DNA from 2 places in the Pelotomaculum sp. FP genome. Region 2 is predicted to be linked to the other one. Evidence: riboswitches for the same ligand, from Rfam matches in the RefSeq annotation. Region 2 holds a riboswitch; the other holds the start of a gene.
The links. Region 2 has a riboswitch for thiamine pyrophosphate ahead of Psfp_RS06865 (thiamine-binding protein). Riboswitches for the same ligand answer to the same signal wherever they lie in the genome.
Positions count from the first base shown of each region.

Region 1: it holds a riboswitch for thiamine pyrophosphate, as region 2 does, so the genes downstream of both, thiD (bifunctional hydroxymethylpyrimidine kinase/phosphomethylpyrimidine kinase) here and Psfp_RS06865 (thiamine-binding protein) in region 2, are expected to answer to the same signal.

Region 1 covers NZ_QFGB01000063.1:631-15,629, reverse strand. Annotated here, with positions in the region: gene Psfp_RS18035 (S-layer homology domain-containing protein) at 1-83, opposite strand, end outside; gene Psfp_RS18030 (radical SAM protein) at 318-1,223, opposite strand; gene Psfp_RS18025 (thiamine pyrophosphate-binding protein) at 1,280-2,899, opposite strand; gene ychF (redox-regulated ATPase YchF) at 3,454-4,554, opposite strand; gene Psfp_RS18015 (metallophosphoesterase family protein) at 4,705-6,123, shown strand; gene Psfp_RS18010 (MtnX-like HAD-IB family phosphatase) at 6,145-6,768, opposite strand; gene thiE (thiamine phosphate synthase) at 6,765-7,391, opposite strand; gene thiM (hydroxyethylthiazole kinase) at 7,382-8,185, opposite strand; gene cytX (putative hydroxymethylpyrimidine transporter CytX) at 8,166-9,383, opposite strand; gene thiD (bifunctional hydroxymethylpyrimidine kinase/phosphomethylpyrimidine kinase) at 9,376-10,188, opposite strand; TPP riboswitch at 10,287-10,394, opposite strand; gene Psfp_RS17985 (hypothetical protein) at 10,685-11,536, shown strand; gene Psfp_RS17980 (polysaccharide deacetylase family protein) at 11,544-13,355, opposite strand; gene Psfp_RS17975 (hypothetical protein) at 13,881-14,081, shown strand; gene murI (glutamate racemase) at 14,110-14,907, opposite strand.
Region 2 covers NZ_QFGB01000012.1:32,080-47,078, reverse strand. Annotated here, with positions in the region: gene Psfp_RS06880 (ABC transporter ATP-binding protein) at 1-281, opposite strand, end outside; gene Psfp_RS06875 (ABC transporter substrate-binding protein) at 286-1,272, opposite strand; gene Psfp_RS06870 (ABC transporter permease) at 1,272-2,051, opposite strand; gene Psfp_RS06865 (thiamine-binding protein) at 2,023-2,313, opposite strand; TPP riboswitch at 2,378-2,483, opposite strand; gene Psfp_RS06860 (PspC domain-containing protein) at 2,741-3,190, shown strand; gene Psfp_RS06855 (DUF5668 domain-containing protein) at 3,187-3,498, shown strand; gene Psfp_RS06850 (FmdE family protein) at 3,495-4,088, opposite strand; gene Psfp_RS06845 (cyclopropane-fatty-acyl-phospholipid synthase family protein) at 4,278-5,477, shown strand; gene Psfp_RS06840 (PDGLE domain-containing protein) at 5,579-5,902, opposite strand; gene Psfp_RS06835 (energy-coupling factor ABC transporter permease) at 5,918-6,547, opposite strand; gene Psfp_RS06830 (Sir2 family NAD-dependent protein deacetylase) at 6,805-7,242, opposite strand; gene Psfp_RS06825 (zinc-ribbon domain containing protein) at 7,477-7,797, shown strand; gene Psfp_RS06820 (sigma 54-interacting transcriptional regulator) at 7,859-9,544, opposite strand; gene Psfp_RS06815 (hypothetical protein) at 9,711-10,304, opposite strand; gene Psfp_RS06810 (biotin carboxylase N-terminal domain-containing protein) at 10,329-11,717, opposite strand; gene Psfp_RS06805 (acetyl-CoA carboxylase biotin carboxyl carrier protein subunit) at 11,740-12,069, opposite strand; gene Psfp_RS06800 (5-oxoprolinase subunit PxpA) at 11,990-12,739, opposite strand; gene Psfp_RS06795 (biotin-dependent carboxyltransferase family protein) at 12,765-13,748, opposite strand; gene Psfp_RS06790 (carboxyltransferase domain-containing protein) at 13,782-14,768, opposite strand.

The sequences.
Region 1 (14,999 bases), on a different contig from region 2:
GCCTGAAGGGGCGCAACCAGAGACAATAGTATGGATACCAGAACAATATTTCTCATTATTCTTCTAACACTTTTAATAGACAAAAGAATCCCTCCCATTACAACTACCTTGAAAACATTTCGGTCGCTACAATGTGCTCAAATGTAGGTGTGAATTCATTCGCACAAAAGCCACATTAGGCGCCCAAGTGCGGCGCTGACGCGCCGTTATGCAATTGAAATGGCGCCTAACATCACTTAGTTGGTACGTGACGCCGCGATAGCGGCATGATTTTCTAACTAATTAATTACGGTTCACCATATCGCTTGGCGGGGTTGTCACCCGCCGTTAAGCCTGGTCAAACCGGCCTCTCTGGCGGCCTGAACCGCCGCCGAATACTCCTTTCTGCTAATTCTTTTGTTTAATTCGGGATGGTCAAAGGCCTTGTAGGCCGGATAATACTGGTCCATAACATTGACAAAAGTATCCTTGGATATTTCTTCGGCTATAAATTCCATGATTTTTTCAGTACGGGCCAGGTTGCCGGGCATGACCAGGTGCCTTACCAGCAGTCCACGGGTGGCAATCCCCCGTTCATCTATAACCAGGTCACCGACCTGGTTGTGCATTTTTTTTACGGCCTGCCTGGTTACGGTATAGTAGCCTGCCGCGCCTGAATACTTTCGCCCGGCGTCATCATCTGCAAACTTTATATCCGGCATATATATATCAATAATGCCTTCCAGCAGGTCAAGCGTTGCCGGCGTGTCGTAACCACCCGTGTTGTAGACGATCGGAATTGTCAGCCCCATGTCAACAGCTACAACAAGCGCTTCCAGGAACTGGGGAGCAAAGTGACTCGGCGACACCAGGTTGATGTTGTGGCAGCCACCCTCCTGCAGTTCCAGCATCATTTCGGCAAGTTCCCTGGCAGAAACCTCATCACCATAACCATATTGGCTGATGTCGCAGTTTTGGCAGAAAACACACTTCAAATTGCAGAATGCAAAAAATATTGTTCCTGACCCTCTGGAACCGACCAGCGGCGCTTCCTCCCCAAAGTGAGGGCCATAACTGCTTACCACGGCATTCCTGCCCCCTTGGCAGAGGCCCAGTTCCCCCTTGAGGCGGTTGACCCGGCAGTACTGAGCGCACACCGTGCAGTCGGCCAGCATGTCAACGGCATTTTTAGCTCTTTTTCCCAACTCTCCGGTTGTTAATTGCAAATAGGACCCTTGGCTCATAATTATTCCTTTCAAACAAAAGACCCGCGCGGGGTCATTATCCTCAGGCGATTTATTTAGGAGAGGAGCGTTGTGCCGGGAACCGCCAGGTCGGAGGTATAAACGTCCACAAGTGACGGTCGATTGCTCTCTATAGCCTCTTTGAGAGCGGGCTCAAGGTCGGCAGAGTGCGAGACTTTCAGGCCCAAACCACCGCAGTCGTCAGCATACCTGGCAAAGTCAGGATTGTGCAGGAAGGTCCCCTCCGGTACCAGCCCGCCTGCCGTCATTTTGTTCTTTTCCATGGCCAGGGAATGATTGTTGACGACTACTACCGTAATAGGCAGGTCATACCTGACTGCTGTAAGAAAGTCCGACATGGTCATAGCAAAGCCGCCATCGCCAACCAGGGCAATCGATTTCTGGTTGGGCCTGTTAATCGCCGCCGACATTGCTGCCGGCAGCCCATATCCCATAGTCCGCCATTTCCCCGACAGCAACACCTGCTGCCGGACGGGCTGAAAAACACGCCCGAACCAGACCGTATGATCCCCGGTATCCAAACTGATAATGGCATCGTCCGGCGCCGTATTCTGCAAGGCCCGCATTAAAAAGGCCGGGTGAACGGGTGCGCCGCTGACGGCAGCTTCTCTCTCCAAATCTTCCAGCCATGCGGAGATTTCGTCTTGTATAAACTTGAGCCATTCCTGTTTGGAGTTACCGTCGAGGCCTGTTATCAACTCCTCTATAATTTGTTCCGCAGCGCCCACCAGGCCATAGGAAACCGGGGTGGTTGACCCCACATTAGCAGGGTTGATGTCAATCTGAATAATCGGTATACTCTTTGGAACATACTCATGAGGCCACCAGTTGGCGCCTACAATCAGGCACAGGTCAGCTTGCTGCAGAATTTTGGACGAAGCCGGGCTGCCGGCATGACCCAAACCTCCGGCGTAAAAGGGGTGGGATCTTGCTACCACACCCGTACCGGCCAGGGTATCGACCACAGCGGCGCCCCAACGCAAGGCCAGTTCGCCAACAGCTTCACTTGCCTTACGCCCCCCGGCTCCCACCAGGATAACCGGACGCTGCGACCCGCGCATGATTTCCTGGGCTCCTCGCACCACCTCAGTTGATGAAGCGGGTTCTGTATGCAAATACGGGGCGTACGGAATCGCAGCTTCACCGCAAGGCATGGGGAGTACGTCCATGGGAACACTGACATGGGCTACCGAGCGGCCAGCCACTGCAGTCCTGAAAGCACTTTCCATAACCTGGGGTAAAGCTGACGATTCACATAGCAATGCGGAATAAGCCGCCAAAGGGCGCATCAGTGACTGCTGGTCTATGTATTGCTTGGCATTTGAGCCGATCTGCCGGCGGTTTACCTGGCCGGTGATGGCAAGTACCGGGACGTTGTCGACACAGGCATCCGCCAGGCCGTTCAGCAGGTGCAGCGTCCCGGGACCCCCGTCAGCTATGCAGACACCCACCTGGCCGGTCAGCTTGGCCTGGGTTGAAGCCATAATAGCGGCAGTTTCCTCATGCTTGACATGGTAAAAATGCACTTTATCCTGATGAGCCAGAGCATCCATGATGTAGAATATATCATCACCGACCAGACCGTACGCATTGTGGACACCCCAAGCGGCCAGTTGCTCCAGAATAGCCGCGGCCACATTTCTTTGCGTTGGCAATGGTTGACCTCCCTGTATCTCTTAAGCATTTACAGATATTATTTCTGCAACCATGCGTATTTACTCAAAGATAAACAGGAAGTTCAAGTTATCACCATGATTGGTATTGGTCATAACTGGTTCTCGAAAAGCCTCTGGGGTAGTGGGCTGGGGGTTATCCTCCGCTCTCTTCGCAATTCTCCATTAGTAAAACTAGAGCATCATACCGACCGCATCAACAGACAGCCATCCGGTAACTACGCGCTATTTAAGCTTTTCTGCATGCAACGCACGCGCTAAGGAACGCACCCAGGTGCTCCGTTCGCTCCGGATACCCCCCAGCCCGCAAGTCAAGCCTTTTCGAGCAATACTCTTGTCTTCATTGTCACTGCCAGTATGCATTTTTATCAGTGTTACGATTTAATTGCGATACCCTCAAATTAATATTGGCTGCAAAACCAGGTTGCAATTAATGCGCATCCACATCTGAATGCATGAGGATTTTTAGGATGTCCTTATCAATATTGACGCTGAATTTGGATGGATGGTTCAGCCGGATGTTGAAAAATGTAGAATTAAACATTAAACCTGAAGTTTATGACGTCCCCATCCTGCACGATATATTCTTTGCCCTCCAGGTGGAACAGGCCCCTTTCTTTGATCTTGCTCATGCTGCCGGTCTCTTTCAGGTCTGCGTATTTGACAACTTCAGCTTTGATGAAACCCCGCTCAATATCCGAGTGGATTTTACCCGCCGCCCGTTTAGCGTCGGTCCCTTTTTGAATAGTCCAGGCTTTCACCTCATCCTCTCCAACAGTAAAGAAAGAGATCAGCCCAAGGTACTCGTAGGCGGCGCGCGCCAGGCGGTCAATTCCCGACTGGGCGATACCCAGGTCTGCCAAAAACAGCTCTTTGTCCTCGTCGGGCAGCTGGCTGATTTCCATTTCAATCCGCCCGCTTATTTCAAGGACAGGCAGGCCCCTTTCTGCGGCATAGGAGAGAAGCTCACTCTTGAAGGGGTATTCTTGTGCCTTAAACTGCTGTTCATCAATGTTGATAACCAGCAGTAAAGGTTTTTCAGTCAGGAAACTATAATTTTTCAAAACCATCCTTTCATCGGCGGTAAGCTCCAGGTTGCCTATGGGGCGCTCTTCTTCCAGTGCCCCGAGGCATTTTTCCAGCACTTCGAGCTCGATCAGGTTTTCTTTCTTGACCTTTTTACCGCCTTTAATACGTTCTATCCTTCTCTCAACGATCTCCATATCCGCAAACAGGAGTTCCATATGTATGGTCTCGATGTCCCGCAAAGGATTAATATCATCGTCCACATGCGGCACATCCCGGTTCTCAAAAGCCCGCACCACATGGGCAAGCATGTCCACATTGCGGATGGCGTTGAGGAACTGGTTGCCCACTCCTTTTCCCTGGCTTGAGCCGCGTACCAGTCCGGGTACATCGCTGAAATGGATTTGAGCATAGGTAGTCTTGCGGGGCTTATACATACTACTAAGCAGATCCACCCTGCTGTCCGGTAACCTGGCCATACCGGTATTGGTTTCCGCTTTGCCGGTTAAAAAATTGGAAGTCTCCGCCCCCGCTCCCGTCAGAAGGTTGAAAATTGTTGTCTTCCCGACCATTGGAAGACCAATCAGACCACAATTTAGATTCATATTCATCACCCAAGTAGTAGTTTATCACCAGTGCCATTGATTTACAAACTGGTTTTATTTTGAATAGCCCGCTCTTGGCTTAATCCCCGTTCAGCGTCTGTTTACATTCTGTAACCCTCGTTAATAGAATAATAAAAAATGAGGAGAAACGGGAACATGGGTTCAAAGATTAAACTCACAAATTCTACCGGTACAAAAATTACCAACGAAGAACTTTGTACCTTGGGTAGTCAACATGCCGTCATCACCTGGGTAACCCCGCAACAACGTGCGGATACCTCCATGTATATTGGAGAAACGCCAAAACACCTCAAAAAACAAACTTTTGCCTTGGATTCAGAATTTCACTATTTAGAAATGTATAATCTAAAACCATCCACCCGCTACTGGTACCAGGTGGAAAGCAACGGCGTCAAAGGTTCTCTCAATTCTTTTACAACCTTGCCTTCGCCAAAGGGGAAATACCTGTTCAGCTTTGCTGTTATGAGCGATACCCATATCAACTACGGAGAAGTCGCAGAAGATATCAATGAGATATATTTTGGTAAACTTGTGGATTATGCAAATCCTCTCTTAAGCCAGTGTATTCTGGACAGTAAGAGAAGGAATATCGACCTGGCCGTCATTACCGGTGACCTCACCGACACTGCCAGCAGCCTTCAGTATTTGGGATTGAGGAATCAGCTATTGCCTTACTTTGGTGATACACCATATCTTCTTTGCCCCGGCAACCACGATAAATACACAAAAAATTCCGGCTTGGGTGAACAGGGCTTTCTAAATAACCTGACCAACAGGGAAAAAACTTACACAAGCATGGTGTTTAAAGATTATCTGTTCCTGCTGATCGACTCATGTAAACCGGATAACAATTGGGGCGACATTGATCCTGTTCAGATGCAGTGGATTGAAAGCATGTTGACAACAAATAAAGACCGGCAGGCTTTCCTGTTTCTTCACCATCCCTGTAACGGCCCGGACTTGTGGTTTGGTATAAAAAACAGCCGGGAGTTTCTGAGGCTTACCCGGTCCTTTCCCAATATACAAGGTATTTTTTGCGGGCATATACACCGCAATTATGTGAGCGTCAACCGTTTCATGACCGGCAACCGCCCGTATGTGGAAGTTCCGGCAACCGTTCAGTTTCCCTGCGCCTATGCCATTGTACAGGTATATGAAAACGGCTTTGCATACAATTCATATAAAGTAAGCAGGCTTGATTTATCAGAGATGTCCCGGGAACGGTTTATTCTAAAAAAAGGCGGGAAAGCAATTCTAACCAGGTACTGTCTGGGCCGTATCGGCGATCGTAGTTTTTCTTATTTTAATGACCAATTATTCCGCCCCAAGCAGTATGAAGTATCTGTAACACTGGATCATACGAAGGCCAACGAGCTCTATGAACATGCCCGGGCTATCGATGGCGCCAGCCTCATACCCGCATACGATACTAAAAAAGCTAAAGTCATACTTGGCCGTTATGATTCTCTGCATTTGACAACTGAAGCATTTCGGCAGAAATTTTTCCGTTACGGCGCGTACGCCAGGATTATGGAGGTTGGTAATGAGAGTTGAGCAATTTTGCGATATATTAGCTTAGGCAATGTAAGCTAATATATCTGCAAAAGTCTCATAACGAATGGTTTTGATTCCTTTTTCAAGACAATAGTTATATAAGTCTCCTTTGGCAAACACAACATCGGCATGCATAGCAGGACATGTGTCGGAATAGCCATCTCCTATGTAAACGGCCTGGCTTCCCTGTTCCTTTAACGCCGTCATCAGTTTCGTTTTGCAGGTTCCGCAATTCCCGCATGATTCATTGAAGTGGGAGCATTCTATTTTGAAGCCCTGGTCGTACACCATTTTATTGGCGTAATAAAGAGCCTCTATATCATATTTTTTAAAAACTGCTTCAATACAAAAGTCATAACCATCACTCAGCACAAATACCTTATAGCCTTTTTCCCGGCAGACACTCAAAAATTGCTTGAAGAAATGATCTATCTCCATTTTTTCCATCAACCCGGCAATGTCGTCGATACCAGCCCGGAAAAGCTGAAAAGTCCGGTTGGCGCACTCCTGCGTTGACAATTCCTTGCGTTCCCACTTTTCATTTATTTCTTTCCAGCCCTCTGCGGCAAAAGCTTCGACCATGGCCGCACAGGTATCAACCTTTGTTATTGTGCCGTCGAAATCAACAAAAATTGTCTTTTTCATTTTACCTTCCACAATTCGGTAATATTTTTGGCGGCTTCAGCTATATCCTGGTTCCCCAGGATGGCCGAGATTACGGAAATCCCATCCACACCCGTCTTTTTTACTTCACTGATATTGGTTATACCTACTCCTCCGATAGCCACTACCGGCATCGACACGCGTTCCTTGATCGTTTTCAAGGTTCCGAGCCCTATTGGCAAACCGGCGTCCGCTTTGCTTCCTGTTGCGTAAACCGGGCCGGCCCCCAGGTAATCCGCCCCATTTTTCTCGCCAAACAGCGCTTGTTCAAGATTGGAGACGGAATAGCCGATTATTTTGTTAGGACCTATAATTCCTCTCGCGATACGCAGAGGAATATCATCCTGTCCGATGTGCAGGCCATCCGCATCAACGGCAAGGGCGATATCGAGCCTGTCATTAATAATCAGCGGGACGTCGTACGAGTTGACAAGGTCTTTCAATCTAACAGCTAAATTATAAAAATCCCGGCTGGATATATCTTTTTCCCTGAGTTGAATCAAACTTGCCCCGCCAATAATCGATTCTTCCACAGCTTTGAACAAATCCCTGCCGCCCAGAATACCTCTGTCTGTAACAAGGTAGACACTGTAGTCTACAGGCATTCAATTCTGCCCCCTTTCAATATGTCTTCCGCAGTCATCCCGTATACGTAATCAAACAACCTGACCCTGAAGGTACCCGGAAGTTCCTTTCCCATAGAACCGGCAGTCATTTCCCCGGCCAGCCCCATGGCCATAACAGCAGCGGCGCACGCGACCCATTTATCCTCTACAGCCCCGGCAGCGGCGGCGACCAGGGCGCCAACCATACAGCCTGTCCCGGTTACCATTCTCAACATTGGAGTCCCATTATGGATCAGGCAGGTCCTTTCGCCATCCGTAATAATATCCGTTTTACCTGTAGCTGCCACCACCGTCCCGTATTTTTTGGCCAGGCGCACGCAAGCCTCAACTGCGTCATCTCCCTCATCTAAAGAATCAACCCCCCTGGCCATGCTTTTGTAGCCTGCAAGTGACTTGATTTCAGCTATGTTCCCTTTAACTACAGTTATTTTCGCGTTTTCAAGGAGTTCCCTGGAGACATCCATTTTCCGGGTGATGACCGGACAGGCAACCGGGTCCAGCACGACCGGTTTTTGCAGCTCTGTGGCCTTTTTGGCTGCCAGCACGGCGGCGACTTTTTGCTCTTCAGTCAAGGTCCCAAGGTTGATATAAAGGGCGGATATAAACCCGGCAAATTCTTCCACCTCGGCCCCGACCTCACACATGGCCGGCGAGGCGCCGCAGCACAACAGGATGTTGGCGCAGTCATTGATTGTTACATAGTTTGTAATAGCCTGGACGAGCGGCGTTTTATCCCTGACAGTATTGATAGCGCTAGCAATTTTGTTTAGCATATTTATCTCCTTTCAAAACAAGTTGTTTTATAATTAACCGCATTAAAACATATACCACTGCGGTAACTGCCATTGCTGGAATCGTCGAGCCGATTAATAAATCCATACCGGCAACGGTGTAGTAGGTGATTACACCAGTTATAGCCGCGACAAAACCAGTAATATTGAAAGCATCCATGGAGCGGTTATCTTTATAGATAAAATAATCCATTAACACAATTGTAAATATTGGCGCAAATAGGGACCCGATCATGTAAAGGAAATTTTCGTACTGTTCCATAGGAAAGAACATTGCCAGCAGCGTACCCAGGGCTGTAAAAAGCAGAATCAGGTTCTTCCTTGAAACGCCGGGTGAGATATTGCTTGTTGACATTACCGCGGAGTATACGTCAAGGAAGGTTGTGGTGACAGTTGATAAGATCACGATAAAAACAGCTGATATGCCCAGGTTCAAACCGGCCATAACCCCTATGGGATCCGGCGTTCCCGCATATGTCGCGGACAACAGGCCAATGATATACATAAAGGAGCTGCCCAGAAAATATCCGCCAAAGCTGCCCCAGAAACTCCCTGCCTTGCTTTTGCCCAGCATGGTATAATCGGAGATTAACGGCAGCCACGTCAAAGGCATGATAATGCTTAATTCCAACGCTGCGCCAAAGGTAATACTGGAAGCAAGCTCTTGCGCTTCGCCTCCTTGCAATACTGCCTTTAACATCAACACACATAGTAATAATAAGAGCGCTACAGCAACATTGTTAATCAGATTAATTCCCCGGTGTGCGTTAAACGCCCAAATCCCCACAAGAATTCCAATAGCTATAACCAGTACAGTGAAATTATCAAAACCAAACAGTCTCCCTGTGATAGACTGCAGTGATCTTGTACACTGGATCAACATAATGGCAGTCCAACCGACCAATTGGATGATGTTAAACACTGAAATAATGTACGAACCATACCGGCCGAGAGACAGGCGGCTCGATTTGAGGGATGGACTTTTCTCCCTGAAACCAATAATACCCACCAATGCCAGGATCAGCGTGCCAATCAGGTGCCCTGCCAGGATTACCGCTATCCCTTCCTTGATGCCAAGGGGCGCAATTAAGCTGCCCGTCATAATTTCGGCTAGGGACACGGCTGCGCCAAACCAAAGGGCAAACTGGTTAAGACCCCCCACTGTACCTTCTCTATTCATTGAACATACCAGCCTTTCGATATAAGTCATAAAAGTGGCCGGTCGGTCCAAACCCGCGGCCAAGTTCTATTGCGTGCAATATTGCGCCGTTGATATAATCCTTTGCCAGCGACACCGCTTCCGGCACTGCATACCCCCTGGCAAGGTGAGCCGCTATCGCCGATGAAAAGGTACACCCGGTACCATGCGTGTTTTTTGTGTCTACCCTCGTCCCCTTATAGTACTTAAAGCTGCTGCCGTCATAAAGCACGTCTACCGCATCTTCTGTAAGATGGCCCCCCTTGACCACTACACAGCCCGGTCCAAATTCGTAGATTTTACGGGCCGCTTTTTTCATTTGCTCGAGGCTTGCGATCTTATCGTCGGTTATCAGCTCTGCCTCGGGAATATTTGGCGTTACAACTGCCGCTATGGGGAACAACACTTTTACCAGCTCTTCTTTCGCTTCCGGACGCAAAAGATGATGACCGCTTTTGGAAACCATGACCGGATCCACAACTACATGCACAGCTTTATGCGCCCTCAGACAAGCCGCAATGACGTTGATGATTTCACCGTTTGACACCATCCCGATTTTTACCGCGTCAATTTCAATGTCAGCAAACAAACAGTCAATCTGATTTCTGACAATATCAACATCCATTTCCCTGACATCAACCACGCCCGTGGTATTCTGCGCCGTCACTGCCGTAATCACACTCATACCATAAGTACCCAGCGCGCTAAATGTTTTTAAGTCTGCCTGTATTCCTGCTCCGCCGCATGAATCGGAACCCGCAATTGTTAATGCCACTTTTGTCTTCATCCTTTAGACCTCCTCGCTTATTTCTTGTATAGAAACAGCGTCCCCTCCTTCGCAACAGAAACAGCCCTTTACCTGAAGAAGGCAAAGGGCTAACGATCCAAATAGAAAAGCAGCATCCCTCCGCTGGCATTACCCAGTTCAGGTTCATTGGGTCAGAACGCACTGTTCTTTCTCAGCCGGATTACCCAGCTCCCCATGCATATATGAAATTTAAATAACAGGGCATAACTACCCCAGTTCCTACCTTGGATTCTAAATTATAGTAAGGACATTATAACACATTATTTCATTCATTGATATATCGATTCTTTAAGACATAATTTTATTTTACAAAAAAATCAAGCATTCCTGCAAAAGTACCATGTTTTTACATTCTATCACTCAAAATATTTTATGTCCTTTTCCTGAAGGTGTTGTATAATAATCAATGGCTAAAAATACAAACACAAAGGCGGCATAGATTTTTCCAGAATAATACTTAAGAGGAGTTGGCTTTGTGAAAGAATGGCATGTTGAGGATGCCGGTGGCGGCTGTCGCGCTTTTTCAGAAGTTTTGGTGCTTGTATGCGAGGAGTCAAGAGAAATATTTGCCACGGCCCTGCCCCTGACCTGGGATGACGGGTTCAGCCTTGAGGAAAAGGCATGCAACCAGCTAACCGGCCTGATGGAAAAGGCAGGCGTACAGAAAAATGACCGGCTGGTGGTGTGCTCCGGCAATATTTTCAATACTTTTCAACATTGGTTGACCGAGAGCGGTTACACCTGGGATATAGGAAAAATGGACGGGCTTGCCCATGACCTCGCAGAGTATTTTTTCCATACCCAGGCGGTCCAGGCCGGCTTTCCTCCTGAACTCCAACTGGTTGAACGTAATTACCGGGAATATTACAGCCTTATTGAAAAATGGATAGGGGCAGATCCTGGACGCCAAGTCTTTTGGAAAGATCGTAAGGTCAGGCGCAAACCTGCCGAAACCCGTTACATTCTTAAATGCAACGGTAGCCACACCCGCTCCTGCCAGCAGTGCCGTCAAAAAATCAGGCCATATTCACCGGTTGTCGTCTACCGTTACAGGGAAAACGGCCACCGCATACGCAGGTACTTCCATCCTGCCTGCACCCCGGTGACACCTCTAAAGAGTACGCTGGAAACGTTTGTAGCAAACTGGAACGCCTCCAGGCTCGAAGGGGTAATTCTGAACGCCAGGGACGAAAAGAGGACTTGTTCGATCTGCGGTCAGGTTGTAGGTCCGGGCGACCGCACGTTTTATGGGTACATCGGTGATCAGCTCATTGTTGGCCACCCCGCTTGTTTTAAGGAAGAAAAGGACGCCGTGCGTGGAGCATAGCGTCCTTTTAATCTTGATACACCTCCAGGTGTTTTTCTACTTCATTCGAGTTGACTGTCAGGTAGAGCCATCCGTCGTCTTCCTGGACGGCTGTTATATTTTCACCGATGACGACATGATTGCTGTCAGCCCCTACGTATACAGCCACTGTCATGTCCTTCAATCCGTCCGGGTTTTCAAGATGGACGGCAAAACCGTTGCCCTCCAGTTTTTCAATCTGCCACTTGGTAGCGGCATGCCGGTTGAGAAAATCAGCAAACCGGCTCATCGGCTCAACCCTTAGCCTGCCTTTCTCCTGCTCAGCAAGCGCTTTATCTTCCAATGCCCGCATTGCATCCAGTTCAAAGGGCACGTATGAGGGATGCGTATAGACCATGCGGATTGACCTTTCCTGCGCTGAGAATTCTACCAGGTCCTCCAGCCACTGTTTGACTTCCCCTGGGGACACATGTCCCCTTTCCATCTCCTCAAGGGAGGCAAATTGCCGGTAAGGGGTAATGGGAAAGGCCCAGGTTGTTCCATCAGTCGGTTTGTCATCCAGTAGCGGCTGAGTGGGGCTGGAACCGGTGTCGCCAGCAAAATAATAGGCTTTAACCCCCATTTCTTCCAGCGCCTGATTAACCCAGTAAGGGTGATTACCACCGGGGGCGCTGTATTCCACAACTTTTTTGCCGGTAACCGCCTCCAGCGCCTCAGAATTCCACCTGATTAGTTCCACGACTTGATCCTGTGGCAGGTACTGCATGTTATAGGCAAAAAAGTTGTGCGCCCAGCCACCATGCGAGCCGATCTCACCATAATCCTGCAGCATTTCCAGGAGCGGTCGCCCCTTAAGCTTGTCCTCAGCCGAAAAACCCATATGATCGCCCAGTTTATAAGTATCCGGACCGGCCGTAATATGTATGGAAAAAGGAAGTTCTTTTTGGAAAATACCCTGCGTCATCATAACTGTTAAGGCCTTGAAGTAGGCGCCGCTGCATACATGCAGGTTGAAGACTAATCCTCCCGCCCCACCAGGGCTGTTGACCAGGCGAGGCAGGCGCGCCTTCTTAATTAGGAAACTGCGAAGAACAGACCTGATCGCGAGGTCATCCGAGCGCAACTTGTACTTGGCCAGGGGCAGGTTGGCGTATACTACGGTTCCCCCGCCGCCATACTGCTTTTCTGTGATAACCGGCACTTCCGAGCCGTCCACCCGGTCAAAGGCCACAATATCGGCATCCTGGTTAACAGCTCTGGCGTGTTCATACTTCAGCTTCCCGTAGGAATAGCTGTTGACGGCATTGTCTCCATCCAGTTTCCCGGGTGTTATCCCCCATTCACGGCCCTTGCCGGCTGAAGAAAAATACCAGAAACCGGAATAGGTTGTCTGCTGGTCCTCCGGCGCTTGCTGGTAATACTTGACTCCGGCTAATTCCGACAACAGTCCTGCCTGGCGAAGTTCCCCCCCGGCTGTTCTTGTGGCCGGATCCAGGACCAGCAAGACGTCGTGCCCATAGCTGCGGACATAGGAACTTATAGCTTGAGAAAGGTCCTCAGGCATAGTCGCATTGATAACTTCGGGGACTATCAAGGCATCATAATTAATTTGAATTTCCCCTGCACTATTAACCAGGTCACCAGGTTTGACCACCTGGCAGGGGAACCCCTCTTCCTTCAAGATCTGCTCGTAAGCTGAGAGCAACAGTGTATCCTGTTCGGACTTCAATTCGCCTGCAAGAACGCCTACACGAATCGTCTCGTTCGGCTCCGCCCAGGAATTATGGAGGATTTCCGTTGGAGTAAGCAGCAGTGTAAATAGGTAAACGCATATAAACAATATAATTATTTTATAGTTACCATTCATTATTCAGCAGGTTCACCCTTTTCTGGTTTAATCGATAGTATTATTCATAAAGCCTAAACTCTATTTTACTCCATATTCGAATAGAATGTAAAATAGCGTTTATAATTAAAAAAGCTTTGAATAATACGTAATTAACTATAGCTGTCTAGTTTTTTAACCCTTGCTTTGACATAAAGCATGTGAATAGTCGCACAAAAGACCGGCGTCTATTGTCCGGCCCGGAAATACCTTGCTTTTTTGCCGCATCTTTAGCAGCAGGCCCCATGCAGGTTTCCTTTCTCCTTTTATTTTAGTAGATTTTGGGTATTAAATGCTTATAGGTCCTTTTTTTGGTTAAACCCAACAATAATGACTTCCACCGCTGCATCTATGTTTGTAATATTGTACAAAAATATAAATTTTTCATGAGCAAGCAGGAAATTCAGCTCCAATACAGAATTATTTGTATAGTTATTATATTTAATTTATACGAACTTGACAATGAGAGAAGGGACTGTTATGGTACACTGCCTAAGCAGCAGGGAAAAGCAGATCATACAGTTTATCCGCGAACTGGGGTGGGGCGACATGAAAATTAGAGTTGAAAATGGTCAGCCGGTACTGATCTACGAGGCTATCAAGACGATCAAACTTGATGAAGAGCCGGCCCAACCGCACAAGAATTACCAGAAAAAGGTACAATCTAATCGCTTTAAATAAATGCCGGCCCTTAAGGGCCGGCATTTATTTAAAGTCTAACCTGCTCCACTACCAGCTTGCGATTCCCCCATAATAAGCGCACTACTCTTTGCACTTCCTCCTGCTCACCGCTCGTAAAGAAATGCTCCCGGCCGGACGCCCTTATATCCGCAGCGAGATTACCGCCTTGCAACAGTCTCGCAACTTGCCGGGCAACTGCGGCTCCAGAATCAATAACAGAGACCCCGCTATGGCTCATCTTTTGCACAAGCGGCTTCAGAAAGGGGTAATGCGTACAGCCGAGCACAATGGTGTCAACCCCTCTGGCCAGCAGCGGGTCCAGATAGCGGGCAAGTAAAGTCCTGGTTTCAGGGCTATCCAACTTACCGACCTCAACCAGTTCAACCAAACCCGGACAAGGCTGGGTATAAACCTCAACTGTCTCCCCAAACCGCTCTACTAACGAATGGAACCTTTCCCCTGCAAGCGTCACTCCGGTTGCCAAAACTCCAATTTTTCCATTTTTGGTTGCGGCTACAGCCGGCTTTACAGCCGGCTCGAGCCCAACGACGGGAACAGTGATACGCTCCCTAACCGCATCCAGGGCAGTGATTGAAGCTGTATTACATGCCATTACAATCAACTTTACACCTTTGGAGATAAGAAAATCACAGATTGTAAAAACCCTGTCGCGTATGATCACGGGCGGTTTTCCACCGTAAGGACAGTAAATTGAGTCGGCGTAATAAATCATGTCTTCCCCGGGCAGGAGGCGCCGGACTTCCTTCATCACAGAAAGACCTCCTACGCCGGAATCAAAAAAGCCTATTGGACCTGTGCAGTTCACTCAAAACACCTCGTTCGGCTGGAGTCCTATCTTTATAATAGCGGGATCTTAAGTATTGAACAAGTCAAACGATTTTACAGCAGCTTACAACC
Region 2 (14,999 bases):
CTGACGTTGTCCAGGACGTTAAGGTTGGGGAGCAGGAGGTCCTTCTGGCGCATGTAGCTGGCCAGGCCGGTGCTCCCCGTAACAGCCGCCCCTCCTATGTAAACATTCCCCCGGTCGGGCCTCATCAGCCCCGCGATAATATTAAAAAGTGTGCTTTTGCCGCAGCCGCTCGGGCCCAGTACGCCGGCGATTGCGTGGTCCTCTACTTCGATATTTATTTCCTGGAGGGTTAAAACGCCCCCCAGGGTCTTTTTTATTCCTTCAGCAACGACTTTAGGCAAGGCGCTACTCCTTGGGCAGGAATTGGTTGGTGTAGGCTTCTTGATAGTCGAGGGGCTTTTCAATCAGAGCCTGGGAATACATCCAGTCGGCGTATTTTTTCCAGCGCTCACCGGACATCTCACCCCAGCGGGGGGCGTCTGCCCGGTACTCCTTGGACAGGTACTGCTGGCTGGCCATGACCAGCTCCCTGTTTAACTCGGGTACACAGTCAAGCAGTACCTGCCCGGCTTTTTCCGGGTCCTTGATACAGTAGTCATAGCCCCTCGCGGTTGCTTTCATGAAAGCGGCCACCAGTTCCGGGTTGTTCTTGACCGTATCTTCGCTGGCAATCAAGACCGGGGTGTAAAAGTCGAGGGCGGCGTTATAGTCCCTCAAGTATATGAAATTGAGGGGCACGCCTTTGAGCTCTGACTGAATGCCGTCCCAACCCTTGAAAATCCAGGCGAAATCAATATCTTTGCTGACGCTGGTGAGAAAGTCCGCCGAGCCGATGTTGATGATCTCAACTTTATTAAAGTCGGCTTGATCCTGGTTCATGAGGGCCTTCAGCATGGCTTCCTCGGCTGGAGAACCCCAGCCCCCATACTTCTTGCCCTCAAAGTCCTTGGGGCTCTTGATCCCTTTTCCCGCTGGCGATGCAAAGCCGGAGGTGTTGTGCTGAATAACAGCCGCCAGCGCCTTGACGGGGATGTCCCTGGTCCTGGCTATGGTTACCTCTTCCTGGTAGCTGAAGCCGAAATCGCCCTGCCCCGACGCGACCAACTGGGCCGCTCCGCCTTCACTGGGCTGCACTATATCCACGTCCAGTCCTTCTTCTTCATAAAACCCTTGTTTTTGAGCTACGTAGACTCCGGTATGGTTGGTGTTTGGAGTCCAGTCCAGGATTACCGAAACCTTTTTGAGAGGTTTTTCCTCCTGCGCCTTGTTCCCGCCGCAGCCCGCAGCCAGCAGGAGTGTTAATAAAGCGACTGCCAGAACTATCTTTTTCATTACAAATCCCTCCATTCTGTTAACCTGTTCCAGGGAATGACCAGTCTTTCAATAAGGGCTACCAGCGCAAACAGGGCCGCGCTTAAAACGGTGATGGTAAGGATGGCCGCGAACACGCGGTCTACCTGGAACGAGCGCTGGGCAATGGTCATGTACATGCCCAATCCCTCCTTGGCGCCCAGCCACTCGCCGATGACCGCTCCCATGACGCTGTAAGACGCGGCTATCTTCAGCCCGGAGAAGAAGGATGGCAGCGCCAGAGGCAGTTTGACCATCCGGATTATATCCAGCCGGGTGGCTTTCATCGACCTGAAGAGCTCGAGGTACTCCCTGTCAACAGCCCCCAGCCCCCCCAGCAGGCTTAAAGCAATCGGAAAGAAGCAGACCAGGATTACTACGATAATTTTGGGCATGACGCCGTACCCGAACCAGATTATGAAAAGCGGGGCCACTGATATGATCGGGACGGTCTGGGAGGCGATAAGCAAGGGATACAAAGCTCTCCTCAGAAGGAGGACCTCGTCCATGACGAAAGCCAGAACAAAGGATAAGATTATGGCCAGGGTAAAACCTGCCAGGCATTCCATCAGCGTTGTTTGCGCGTGTTTAAGGATTAAGGGCAGGTTGTCTGCCAGGGTTCGCGCAATGAGGGCGGGACCGGGCAGAATCCATTCCTGGACGGCTTTCCAGCGCACCAGGTATTCCCATGTAACCAGCAGCAGGACTACAAATCCCAGTGGGAATGCGCCGTTAACGATACTTGTTAATTTTCTCCTCAATCGTGACACCACCTGCCTTGCAGTCTATTTTAACCACCGACAGGACCCGTGTGGCGCCATTTTGCAGGCAGATCTCTTGCGCCCTGGCTACGATTCCCAGGAGCAGGTCAAGTTCTCCTTCCATCGTTGTCTCCATGGGGCCGACAACATATTTGACGCCGGACTCCCTGATCAGGTCAATTACCTTGTCTACCACCGGGTAAACCTCCGCCTCGGGTACGATTGGGATGACCTGCAGGCTGACGTTATAGAGCACTGACAAAAACCTCCTTTAAATTAAATTAGGCCTTCTGCCTGCAGGCAAAAGGCCCGAACGCGCTCACTTAAAGCACGATCTAGCTTGTCCCTACGCTGGCATTACCCAGATCAGGTCTGTGGGTCAGAACCAAGTTCTTTCTCAGCCGAATAGCTTCAGCTCCCCGCATAATATACAAATGTATGGGAAATTAAATATACTGATAAAAACTGTCAGGGAATAATTATCCATTAACTTTAATCTTAACCATAATGTTCATGAAAATCAAATAATTTTTATATTTTTGCAGGAAATAGCCGTTGTGGAAATCCAGCAAGATTAGCTGCGACTTAATAAATTTCTACAACATTCCCTTAAAAACCTTGTTGCGAATCTAATTCGCACCCGTATTTTCAATGTAGTGGTTAAAACAACTTTATTTGGGGGCATTCATATGAACAGGCTCTACCGATCCCGTAAAAACAAGATGATTGCAGGGGTCGCTGCCGGTATGGCCGAGTATTTTGAGGTCGATGTAACCCTTGTAAGGCTGCTATGGGTCCTGTCGGTAATGCTTGGCGGCAGCGGCATTCTTGTTTACATCATCGCAGCGGTTGTTATACCTGTTGAAAACGACCGTCCGGACATCCCTGTTGAAGGAGCGCGGGAGGCGCAGGGAGAGCCAACGGCCGGGTACCAGTCGCCTGGTGAAAAAAAAGGCTTGCGTGTAGATTCGGAAAAACGAAGGCGCAACGCCGGTCTCCTGTTGATCGGGCTGGGCATCATCTTTCTGGTCGGACAAACAGTCCCTCACTATTTTTTGCGTTTTTCTTGGCCGCTGTTGATCATTGCCCTGGGGATTTATATTCTGCTCCACGGTTCGGGAAAGGAGAGAGACCGGTGAGTGTCGGGACGTTCATTCTCGGGATGGCGCTGATCCTGTTTGGGACAGCGATGCTCTTGATCAATACGGGGTACGCCTCGCGTGAGATGTTAGCCCAGTCGGCCGGGCTGTGGCCTGTAATCTTGATTGTTGTTGGGCTGAGCCTTTTTTGGAGAGGGCGTATACCCCGCTGGTTTGCTGTTCTAGTGATTCTTGCTCTTGCGGCAGGTATTGTCGCATACATTCTGCTTGGAGAGGGGTTTTCCCCGGGCAGAAACGGCATCAAGCAGATTTTTGAAGGAATAATATTTCGGTCAGTCTCTGTCTAATGCTCTGAGCAGGGTATGCAAACAATCTTGCCGCCTTTAACACGGACACGCGGCTCCATAACCTGTTCCCCGCATACGGCACAGGTGTGAGAATCGTAAATCTTGGCCTTATCGGGAAATTCAATTTCAACGTCCCGGATCTCACAAAATTCATCGTCGGGCAGATCCAGGATATAGCGGATGCGTTCCTGCTGGTGGTCGTGGAAAGCTTTACGTTCTTCAGCGGAGGCTGTCCCGCCGTAAACTTTATCCCTTAGCTCTTTCAACGAAGGGGCCTTTCGCCTTGCCGGACCTTTGACAGCAATCCGTACAGCACGTCCGCTGTTGCGGCAAACAAAAGTATAGACCTGCTTCCCCAAGTCGTTAAAGACAAGGTTTCCTTTGCCGAAGGTGCAACCGGTCAAAACCTGGATAGCGTCCACGCTGCAGGAGTCATTTTCTACAATAGCGATCAGCTCCTCGTCGGCGGCTCGAATGGCCTGAAGTTTTTGTAAAGCAATTCTGGCTACGTGGTAACCTGTAGCTATGCCCGGGCAGCTGTGGCCGTGGAACTCAATAACCTTATCCCAATCGCTTTTTTCTGTACACATTAAATTTACCTCCTTTTACTAGTTTGCATTTTGATCATCACTCTATTATAACGCCAAACACGGTCAGATAGTAAAGATACATAACCGTGTCAGAGAATGGAAAACCTACCCTGAAAATACATTTTCATCATACGCGGCGCCGCCGGCGGCATGGACAACTACTCAGGAACAACCAGGAGGAGATGGGCAATGCAAAAGCAGTTACTACACAATTTGTTGGGCGGGATTAAGTCCCCGGCATTCGAAGTAACCTATTGGGACGGTACAACGGAGCGGTATGGCGCCGGCGCTCCTTGCTTTAAGCTGTTATTCCGCGAAAAACTACCGGGCAGGAAGTTTGTCCAGGACCCGGTGCTGACCTTGGGTGAAGCCTATATGGATGGGGTGATTGACTTCTTCGGAGACCTGGAGGAAATTACCAAGACTGTACTGCAGGGTAAAGAGATTTTTGAAGGCCGTTTCAAAGGCCATGCTTTAGCCCGGTCTTTCCCCCGCAGGCTGAGGCCAAACTCCCTGCGTAAACAGCAGGAAGACATTCAGCAGCACTACGATCTGGGGAACGATTTTTTTTCATTGTGGCTGGATGAGACCATGAGCTACTCCTGCGCCTATTTTCAAAGCCCTGCGGATTCCCTGAGTAAAGCACAAAACCAGAAAATTGACCACGTCTTAAAGAAACTTGAGCTGAAGCCGGGCGAAACTCTATTAGATATCGGCAGCGGCTGGGGCTGGCTGATCATCCGGGCCGCCCGTGAATACGGCGTGAAAGCGATGGGGATTACCCTGAGTCAGGAGCAGTTTGAGGAAACCCGGCGCAGGATTAAGGAGCTGGGTTTGGACGGCCAGGTGGAGGTTGAGCTGATGGATTACCGGGTCCTGGCGTCCGGCGGGCGTGTCTTTGATAAAATAGCCAGTGTGGGGATGTTTGAACACGTAGGCCGGGCCAACTATCCGGAATTTATGAGCTCCTTGAGGAGACTGTTGAAGGAAGGCGGCCTGGTACTGCTGCATACCATTTCCCACCTCAAGGAGGGTCCCGTAAACTCCTGGATCGAAAAATATATTTTTCGTGGCGGTTATATACCTTCCCTGAGGGAGGCAATATGGCAACTGGCGGACTATGATTTTCATGTCATTGATGTTGAAAGCCTGCGGGTCCACTATGCCATGACTCTGGAGCGCTGGGCTGAAGGCTTTGAACATAATGTGGACAGGGTGAGGGAGATGTTCGGTGAACGCTTTGTCCGGATGTGGCGGCTGTATCTTCATTCCTGCGCCGCCAGTTTCCGGGTGAGCGGACTGAATGTACACCAGATTCTTTTCTCAGGCGGGCTTAACAACAACCTGGCCTTGACCCGTGAGCATTTATACAGACAGGTAGAATGCTAAATGACGATCCGTCCTGAGAAGGGTCTTGTGCTAAAATGATGAGGGTGCGGATTTATTCGCACCCATTACTATTCTCGATACAATCATCCCTGACTGTTTATTCACTTAGGTGTTGATTGCAATTTTGTCTCTGCTTTAGCTTTGCGGACGGTAACTATCCTGCCCAGTACATACACCGCCCCAAAGGTCAGCATGGTCCCGATGACGCCTGCGGCTGATGTCGCTGCCTTTTCATTCTGGATACCCGGAAAAAGGTAATCGGGTATTGGCGAGCTCAAGACCTGTTCCTCGCCCTTGTCGAGGAAGCCTTGGTCTTCAGCAACCCTTTCCAGCCCGTCCGGACTGGATGAGGCGAAGGGAGAAAGTAGGGCGGCCACGACCAGGGCGGACAATAAAAGGATTAGTACTGTTTTTTTCGTATTCATGCTTGACCCCCTTACCTATGCTTTTTTCTGCTGCCAGGTTGGCTTCAAGCCGACGCCCCGCACGTAAGACACTACGACTACCGTAATTAACCCTTCGCCGATACCGATTAAAAAATGCCAGCTGAGCATTGCCGCCAGGGCGACATGAAAGGGGACTGTTCCGGATAAGGCCAGTTCCACTGTGGCGGCCAGAGCGGCGGCGATCACGGAGGACCAGGCTGCCAGGAAAATAGCCGCTTGCTCAAAACGACTCTTGCCGGATACAAGTTTATATACTCCATATGCGACCAGGCTGCCGATAAAGGCCATATTTAGAACGTTGGCGCCCAGGGCGGTCAAACCACCGTCATTGAAGAAAAGGCACTGGATAATCAGGACAGTTGAAATGATCAGTCCGGAACACCAGGGACCAAGCAGGACTGTAGCCAGGGTTGCGCCCAGCAGGTGGCCGGATGTGCCGCCCGCTATGGGAAAATTGATCATTTGGGCGGCAAAGATGAAGGCCGCCAGCACACCCATCACCGGGATCAGACGCTCATTGAATTCCTCCCGCACCTTTTTCAGACTGTAGCTGAGAGCCCCGGCGCCAACCACTGTTGTGGCAACCCAGGTCTTGGCGTCAAGAAAACCGTCCGGTATATGCAAAATATCACTCCCCAACAAGTAATTGCAATATTATTCTGTTTATAGACTCATATATGTATCAGTTTATCACCCCCTTTACAAACAAAAAACCACGGTTGTCCAAATGATCAGGACTTAACCTCCGTGGTTTGTTCACAGTGTTAGATTTTATTGATTAATACGTTTTAATGCATGACAGCTTCAGCCGCCCCTTTTCATTTAAATTTTACATGAGTCAAAAGGCCGTGTCAATGAAATATTGGCCTTCACCATATGTTTTATAATAATTCGTTAATCCCGTTCAAACCTTCCAAAGCCCCGCAGGCCAGTGGGATATGAGGGCCGGGTATAAAGGGTTCGCGGAGGTTGATCCTGATTACCGAGGTTACCACGAAGCAGTCCAGCTGGTAACGGGAAACCCAGTTCAGCAGCAGGGTAAACCCATGGTGGGGCAAGGTCTGGCGGTAAAGGTTGGCGCGATGGCCATAGAAGCCCCAGCCGAAGGCGGGGTTAGCCTGAAAGTGGGAAGGGTTGGCGGCATCCACAAAACTGAGTCCCAGTCGTTCATACATGGGGTAGGCTTTCCAGAATCCCCGGTCGCCCCTAAAATCAGGCTGGCCGGAATCAACCCCCATGCCTGCGCCTGCTGTAACCACGAGTGTCCGGGCTTTTTTAAGGGCTTGAGCCGCTTTTGCAAAATTTTCCCGCTGTTCCAAAATGCAACCCCCTGGCGTGTAGTTGCTGTCAAATATAATATCTCAGCATCCATTTTATTGCAATAACAGACAATTACAGATGTTTAAAATATTTTACTTAATACGGGGTTTAAGGTTTTAAATGGTTAGTAAAGATGATATAATGGTAAGGCCTGCTAAAGATCGATAGACATCTCCTTAATCAGGGTTGATAATTCGTCCGTGCAGAGCATTCTAGGAAAGGAGATGTTTTTCTTGTTTACAGGCAAAACTTTAGTATGTAAGGATTGTGGCATGGAATTTGAATTCACGGCCGGGGAACAGGAGTTTTTTGCCGAGAAGGGCTTTACCAACGAGCCTTCCAGGTGTCCCGCCTGCAGGGCGGCCCGTAAAAACAGCCGTGGTCGTGAACAGGGCAGGTTCGCAGGTGGGCAGGGCAACAGGCCCAACCGCCAGATGTATGAGGCAACCTGTGATGACTGTGGTCAGATAGCCAGGGTGCCGTTCCAGCCGGACGGATCCAAGCCTGTTTACTGCAGTGAATGCTTCCGTAATTACCGTCGTTACGCCGACTAAGTCATGAAAATAAGCCTTAAAACAAAGGGAGCTGTTAAAGGACAGCCCCCTTATTTGTTTTTTATTTTTTCTTACCCGTCTTGATCGGGGCCGGCCGGGAGGAGGCGCCCAAATGGTATTTTTGTAATTTCCGTACCACTGTGGACTGGTTGATTTCCAGCGCCTTGGCCATTTTATAGGTATTTTTGTACCGGCTGTGGGCCATGACAATCAGCTGTTTTTCCAACTCCTCGGTCGCTTCCTTTAAGGGATAGATGTCCAGAACATAAATCCTGTTGGGGAACCTGCTTTTTCCTTCAAAGATATAATCGGGGAGGTGGCCTACGCCTATCTCGTTGTCCTCTCTGGTAACAAGGAGCCTTTCCACAAGGTTTTCCAGTTCGCGGACATTGCCGGGCCAATTGTAATTTTTTAGGATTTCTAACGCCTCACTGGTAAATTGTTTATTCGTCTGATATTTTGAGTTAAGCTTTTCAAAAAAGTAGTCGACCAGGACCGGTATGTCTTCCTGTCTGTAGCGGAGAGGAGGGATGACAATCGGGATCACGTTTAACCGGTAGTACAAATCCTCTCTGAACAGGCCTTCAACAACCATCCGCCGGATATCCCTGTTGGTGGCGGCTACAAAACGGATATTTACATCAACATACTTGCTGCCTCCGATGCGAATAAGTTTTTTTTCATGGATTACCTGCAAGAGCTTAACCTGAAGGCCTAAAGGGAGTTCGGTTATCTCGTCGAGAAAAACAGTACCGCCGCTGGCCAGTTCCAATAGCCCTTTTTTCCCTTCCTTGCGGGCTCCGGTAAAAGCGCCGCCTTCGTAGCCAAATAATTCCGACTCTAAAAGATTTTCCGGGATAGCGCCGCAATTAATGGTGATAAAAGGACCGTCCGAGCGCTTGCTCAGCTTGTGCAGCCTGGAGGCGAGGACACCCTTGCCGACACCTGATTCACCTGTAATCAGCACGGTTGAATCGACCTGGGCTACCTTGTCGACCATTTCCAGCACCCGTTTCATCTGGGGGCTCTCGGCTATCAGCTCACTGCTTCTGGCTTTTTCCTGGCTCAACTTCAACAGCTGCCGGCGGTAACTTTCCGCCAACTGCTCGGTATTTTCAAGTTGTTTTCTAAGGTTTAATAGTTCCGATATATCCCGTGAGTTTACAACCACACGGGTAATCTCCCCGTTTTCATTAAAGATGGGGTTGCCTGTAACAATCAGGTGCTTCCCGCTTTTGGTGGTTTGCGTCATGGTGACACGTTTCTGGTCCTGTAAAACAATCCTGGCCACAGATTGGTTGAAAAAGCCGCTTTTTTCCAGATCTTTAACGTTTTTGCCGAGAAGTGTTCTGACTGGAACTCCGTAATAGCTTTCCCCAACCTTGTTGATTCGTTTGGTTAAACCATTTCCATCGATAACAAAGATCTCGTCATAGGAGGAGTTGAAGATATCCTCCAACTCATTAATCTGTTCTTTTTGCTCGGCTATTTCGTTGCGCCAGTGGGAAATATCGGACAGTAAAATAACAAAACTGATAGCGCCGTCATTAATGTCAACCCGGTTGGCGGCATAGGTTTTATCACCAACAGCTATTTCAAATGACTGGCCGGCTGAAATTTGTGTTAACAACCGGGCGCTTGTATGCAAAGCTTCAGCAGCTACTTGATTGGAAAAAATAACATTATTATTTTTGTCATAAACGATAAGACCGACCGGCAGCATTTCGACTAACTTCTCCCAAAGCAATAGCAACACCCCAAATATGCAACTGATTGATTTCCACGCTTATTTTCAAGAAAAACGGCGCCCATGTACAGGAATTAGTGATGTCATGAGCACCGCTGCTTGAGAATTCACCTTGTTAAAATATATTAACAATATTGATTTATTTTGTCAAAGAGTATGTTTTTGATTATTTTAATAGCGGCTTACCCATCGGGAACTTCATGCCGGCGCCCTCGAGGATCCCGCCTGCAGCCATGACTATGCCGAAGAACCCTGCGACAAAGAATCCCCAGCCGCTTAAGAGGGCCAGACTGCCTACTCCCCAGTAAACCAGGGCCAGGCAGGCAATACCGACATCTGCGCCGATTACCGAGATGGTTGCGGCTGCGGGAGAGTATTTGGCGAAAATGGGTGTGGTCAGAACGAGCACGATCCCCAAAATAGCCCACTCGTAACCCAGGATGCGGGCATCCAGCTCCCACTTGTATATAGGCGCGAAATAGGTGATGGCGTAATTCAACGCGGAGGCGAAGGCAAAAAACGAGCCGAAATAGGTCCAGGTCACGCCGCCGGCAACATTACCCAGCTTTAACTGGGTTATTCCCGCAATCAGATAAGGGATGGCGCAGGCTAAAGACAGGGCAGCCATGAATAGCAGCGCCGAAGGCTTCACATATCCTACCAGAAACGCCCAGGCCATCCAGGTGGCGATAGAATAGGCAAGCCAACCAGCGGGTCCGGCATCAGCTATTTTTACGTTGACATTAACATCTTCTGCCATTAGATTTAACCTCCTTGATAATTTTTACATGTTGGGCCACAGGGGCCTGCCCGGACTTCCTGTTGCTCCTTCTTTGGCATACAATTTTTCAATGAAGCCCGTATCAAGGCTTCCCTCAGCAAATTCCCGGCTGCTGACAATAAGCAGGTTGGCCGGGATCGTAGTCTTGATGCCTCCGATTTGAAAGCCCATCAAACCCAGCTTGAGGTTTTTGATAGCGTCTGTCCGGTTAATTCCCCAGGAGATAACCTTGGCCAACAGCGGGTCGTAGTAGGGAGGGACCGTTCCACCCGCTTCGATAGCATGGTCAATTCTCAGGTACTGCGCCTCCATATCGGGAAATTCCAGGCTGGTGATGGTCCCCGGTGACGGGATAAAGGAGACCGGGTCTTCCGCATATACTCTGGCCTCGATGGCGTGCCCCTTAAACTCAATGTCTTTCTGAGCGAAATCAAGGGGTTGGCCGGAGGCTATGAGCAACTGCTGTTTGACTATGTCCACGTTGGTCAGGTATTCAGTTACCGGGTGTTCCACCTGCAGTCTGGCGTTGACCTCCATAAAGTAGAAGTTACCGTCTTCCGAGCGGAGAAACTCCATGGTGCCCGCTCCGTGGTAGTCCATGGCCAGAGCCAGTTTGGTGGTGTAGTCAAAGAGCTCCTTGCGGTCTTCCTCGCTGACCACCGGTGATGGTGATTCCTCGATTATTTTTTGATAACGGCGCTGGATGGAACATTCCCTTTCGCCCAGGCAGACGCAGCTGCCCTTGCCGTCGGTAAGGAACTGGATTTCAATGTGCCTGGGGTTTTGGATCTCTTTCTCAATGTAGCATTCAGAGCTTTTAAAAGCCATCAGACCGATCCTGGAAAGCCTTTCGAAAGCTTCTTTAGCCTGCGCTTCTTCTTTAACCAGTTCGATACCTTTGCCCCCGCCACCCTTGTCCAGTTTCAGGACGATGGGATAGCCACATTCAGAAGCAAACTGGTAAATCTCAGCCGCGTCTTGAATAATGTCGATGGTTCCGGGCACCACCGGAACGCCTGCGTCCGAGGCAATCTTGCGGCAGAAGCATTTGGAGTCGATAGCTTTTAAGATGGCTGGTGGAGGGCCAACCCAGGTGGCGCCGGCCTCTGCGACAGCCTTGGCAAAGGCGGCGTTTTCTGAAAGGAACCCGTAGCCGGGGTGAACAGCATCAGCTCCGGATGTCTTTACCGCGTTGATGATAGCCTCAATGTTCAGGTAGCTTTTAACCGGGTTGGCGGGGCCGATATTGTAAGCCTCGTCTGCTTCCTTGAGGTAGCCCATGTTCTTGTCGGCATCGGAGTAAATTGTTACGGGTTTTATACCCAGGTCGCGGCAAGCCCGCATTACCCTGTTAACAATTTCTCCGCGGTTGGCGATAAGCAATTTTTTCATCTGTTCATCTTCCTTTATAATCTTAAGCTTCCAGGATAACCATCGGGGAACCGACTTCCATTTCGTCCCACTCTTGGACCAAAATAGTTTTTACAACTCCGTCAGAGGGGGCAACGACGGAGAGCTCGGTTTTCATGCAGTTAATAACTGCAACCTCCTGACCCGCCTTAACCTGGTCCCCTTCATTAACAACTACCCGGGCTACCAGTCCTGGCATATGAGCTTTTGCTACTACTTCCATCTTTGTGATATCCTCCTTTTTACTTATTGTTTTAAGCGGCGCCGAGTTGCTTGAGCGGAATGCCTGCTTTCTCAAAAGCCTCTTTAACTTTTTTGACAACCTCGGCGGCATTGGGAGAATCACCGTGGCAGCATATTGTGTCTCCCGCGGCGTCTATAACTTTACCGCTGATGGTCGTTATTTTTTTGTCTCTCGCTACCATGATAGCGCGTTCGGCAACTTCTTCCGGCGATCTTGCTTTCTTGGTCCGTTCCAAGACCCAGTTGCCGTCGTCATCGTAGCTTAAGTCAATCAAGATCTCGGCGGCCATGTTCAAGCCCAATTCCAGTCCGAGCTTCCAGATCACTGTGTTCCTCGGGATCATCACGTACAACCCGGGGTTGTATTGCGCCACTGCTTCGAGATAGGCCCTGGCATAGCGCTCTTCATCGTGGACCATGCGGTAGAGTATGCCGTGCGGCTTGATATGCTGCATGGTCATACCATTGCTCTTTAAGAACGCGTCCAACGCGCCCAACTGGTACAGGGTGTCGCATTTTAATTCCTCCGGGGTGATTTCCATGCGGCGCCTGCCGAAGCCTCTTTTGTCTTCCAGGCCGGTGTGGGCGCCCACTGCAACCCCGTACTTTTTGGCCAGCATCACTGTTTCCTGCATGACCAGGGAATCACCGGCGTGGAAGCCGCAGGCCACGTTAGCCGAAGTGATATATTTCATCACTTCCTCGTCATTGCCGAGCTTGTACCTACCGAAGCTTTCACCCATATCTACATTGAGATCCATTTTTTCACTCCCATTGCAGGCGGTTTTACGCCAAAGATTTCTCGGTGAACAAGGCCTTTTGCTCAATGCGAGCCTGGAGAGCTTCCTCTTGTGTGCTCATGGTAAATTTAATAAAATCTCTTGAAGGAGTCCCCTGGCCCACTTTCCACAGGTCGGCATTGATTATGCTTAAAACGTTTATATATCCTCCGAGAGTGGGCCCGTCCGCAATTAAGATGATGGGGGTGTTGCCGCAGACGTTCAGGCAGCCGCGCATTGCGTAAGCATGGTCCACGATGTTCGAGGGATGGCTCCCGCCAACTCCACCGTCTTCCCTGGCAAAGAAATTGCCTTTTACCTCATCGATGCGGTAAGCTGAACGGTTTGAGCTGTGCTGAATCTTGAAGGAATGGCTGAACAAGAAATCCATTCCTTCTTCTGTAACATAATCCGGGCACGTGTTGGGACCTGGGATGGCTCTTAAGTCCCATACACGGGAATATTCCGGGATAACCTCTTTTTTGAGCTTTCTACCCAGCAGGTTTTTCAAATCCTGATATGGCTTGCCAAATGGTAAAACGTCTTCGGCCTGGAGTTTCCTGCCCTTGAAACCACCGTAACTACCAAAAATGCAGGTTGACTTGCTGCCCAGGTATAACGGCACATCAATACCGCCAGCCACACCAATATATGACCTGAAGCCGAATTCACTGAAATGAGAGAATTTCAGGACGTCACCCTTTTTCACTTCAAAGGATTCCCACACGGGGACCGGCTGGTTGTTTAAGGTGGGCTTCATATCCGTGCCGGTAATGCTGAGTACGGTATCGGCGCCGATTTCGGCTTCAAAATAACCGCCCGCAATTTCTATCCCTGCTTCACCAGGCGGGTTACCCACAAGCAAGTTCGCAAATTCAAGCGCAACATTATCCATGGCCGCGGCAGGAGCCATTCCCTTGCCAAGATATCCCAGTCTACCCGGCCAATCTTCAACGATTGCCTCAATTCCCCCGTTCAATATCTTTAGCATACTATTTCCTCCCAACTGATTCTTATTTTTCGTTTATAGCCGGGGCGCAGTTTTGGTTGCCTCTTTTTGCTTCTCCTGAAATTCCTTGGCTCCTTTTTGAACTTCCTCTGAGTTGTAAAAATTCAAATAGTCCTTTACTAAAATTTGATCTTCTTTAATTTGATACTGGTAGTCGGTTTTGTTATGGACATGCTCGAAGATATCGAGAATATCCTTTTCCGTTACTTCAAAGAAACGGATCCTGTCTGCGGACTTGTAAAGGAACGGGCTGTCTTTGAACAGCGGGTGTTTTTGGCTGAACTGGAATGTTGGTATCGTCCTGCCAAATAATTGGTAACCGCCTCCGGTAGGCGTAGTATAGGTAAATATACAAGGTCCGCCAATACCCACCGCTCCTTCCGGGGTCCATGTCCGGGGAGGGTTATATTTTGGTACAACAATTGCGCACCTGGGATCCATCGGCCAGAAGAACCCGCCACCAGGCCAGAATCCGCCGCCGCTGTTGTACCATTCAGTACCCAGTACTTTATTTTTTATTTCTTCAACTGAGATCCCGTTGCACAACGCCATATACTCAAGGTTATATCCGTTAATCACATTCGGGGCGCCCGGGCGGACTTCTTTTACGTACTTGGCCACAGCTTTTTTGGTTTCACTGTCTTCCCAAGCTATTGGAAGACTAATCAGGCGTGATTCAACGACGATGTCCTCAATGGAGGTCAATGAATCTTCAACTTCCTTGATTTCACCGATTAACTTTCGAACTGATAGAGCTGCGGGGTCAAAATGAAACATATTTGTTCTAATCCCGGGCACTGTTTCAATTAAACCGTTTAAATTCTTGGCCAGGACCAGATCATTAATAGCCTGGATCCTGAATGAGTCCTGTAAATTGGCTCTTTGTTCTCTCCCGTACTCTACCTGAAGAAAACCGTCTCCGGCTTGGCGGAAGAGGACTTCGAGCCTTGACTCGTTCTCCGGCAAGGTGTCAAGAATTACGTCGTAGTTCTTTTGTTCCATGAAATTTAGCCTCCTTTTACCATGTTAATACTGCGTTCGAAATGAATACCAAGAGTTCAATGGTTGCTGGCTACTCTTCTAAAGATTATTTAACCACCCCTTTATGCCCGAATAATTAACCCACACAGCTTTGTGCACTGTTCTTCTTTGAAAGAATAAACCCACATCCCGGATTCTCATCCTTGATACTGTCTGGCAAATGTGGGCACGAATTCATTCGTACCAGGATTT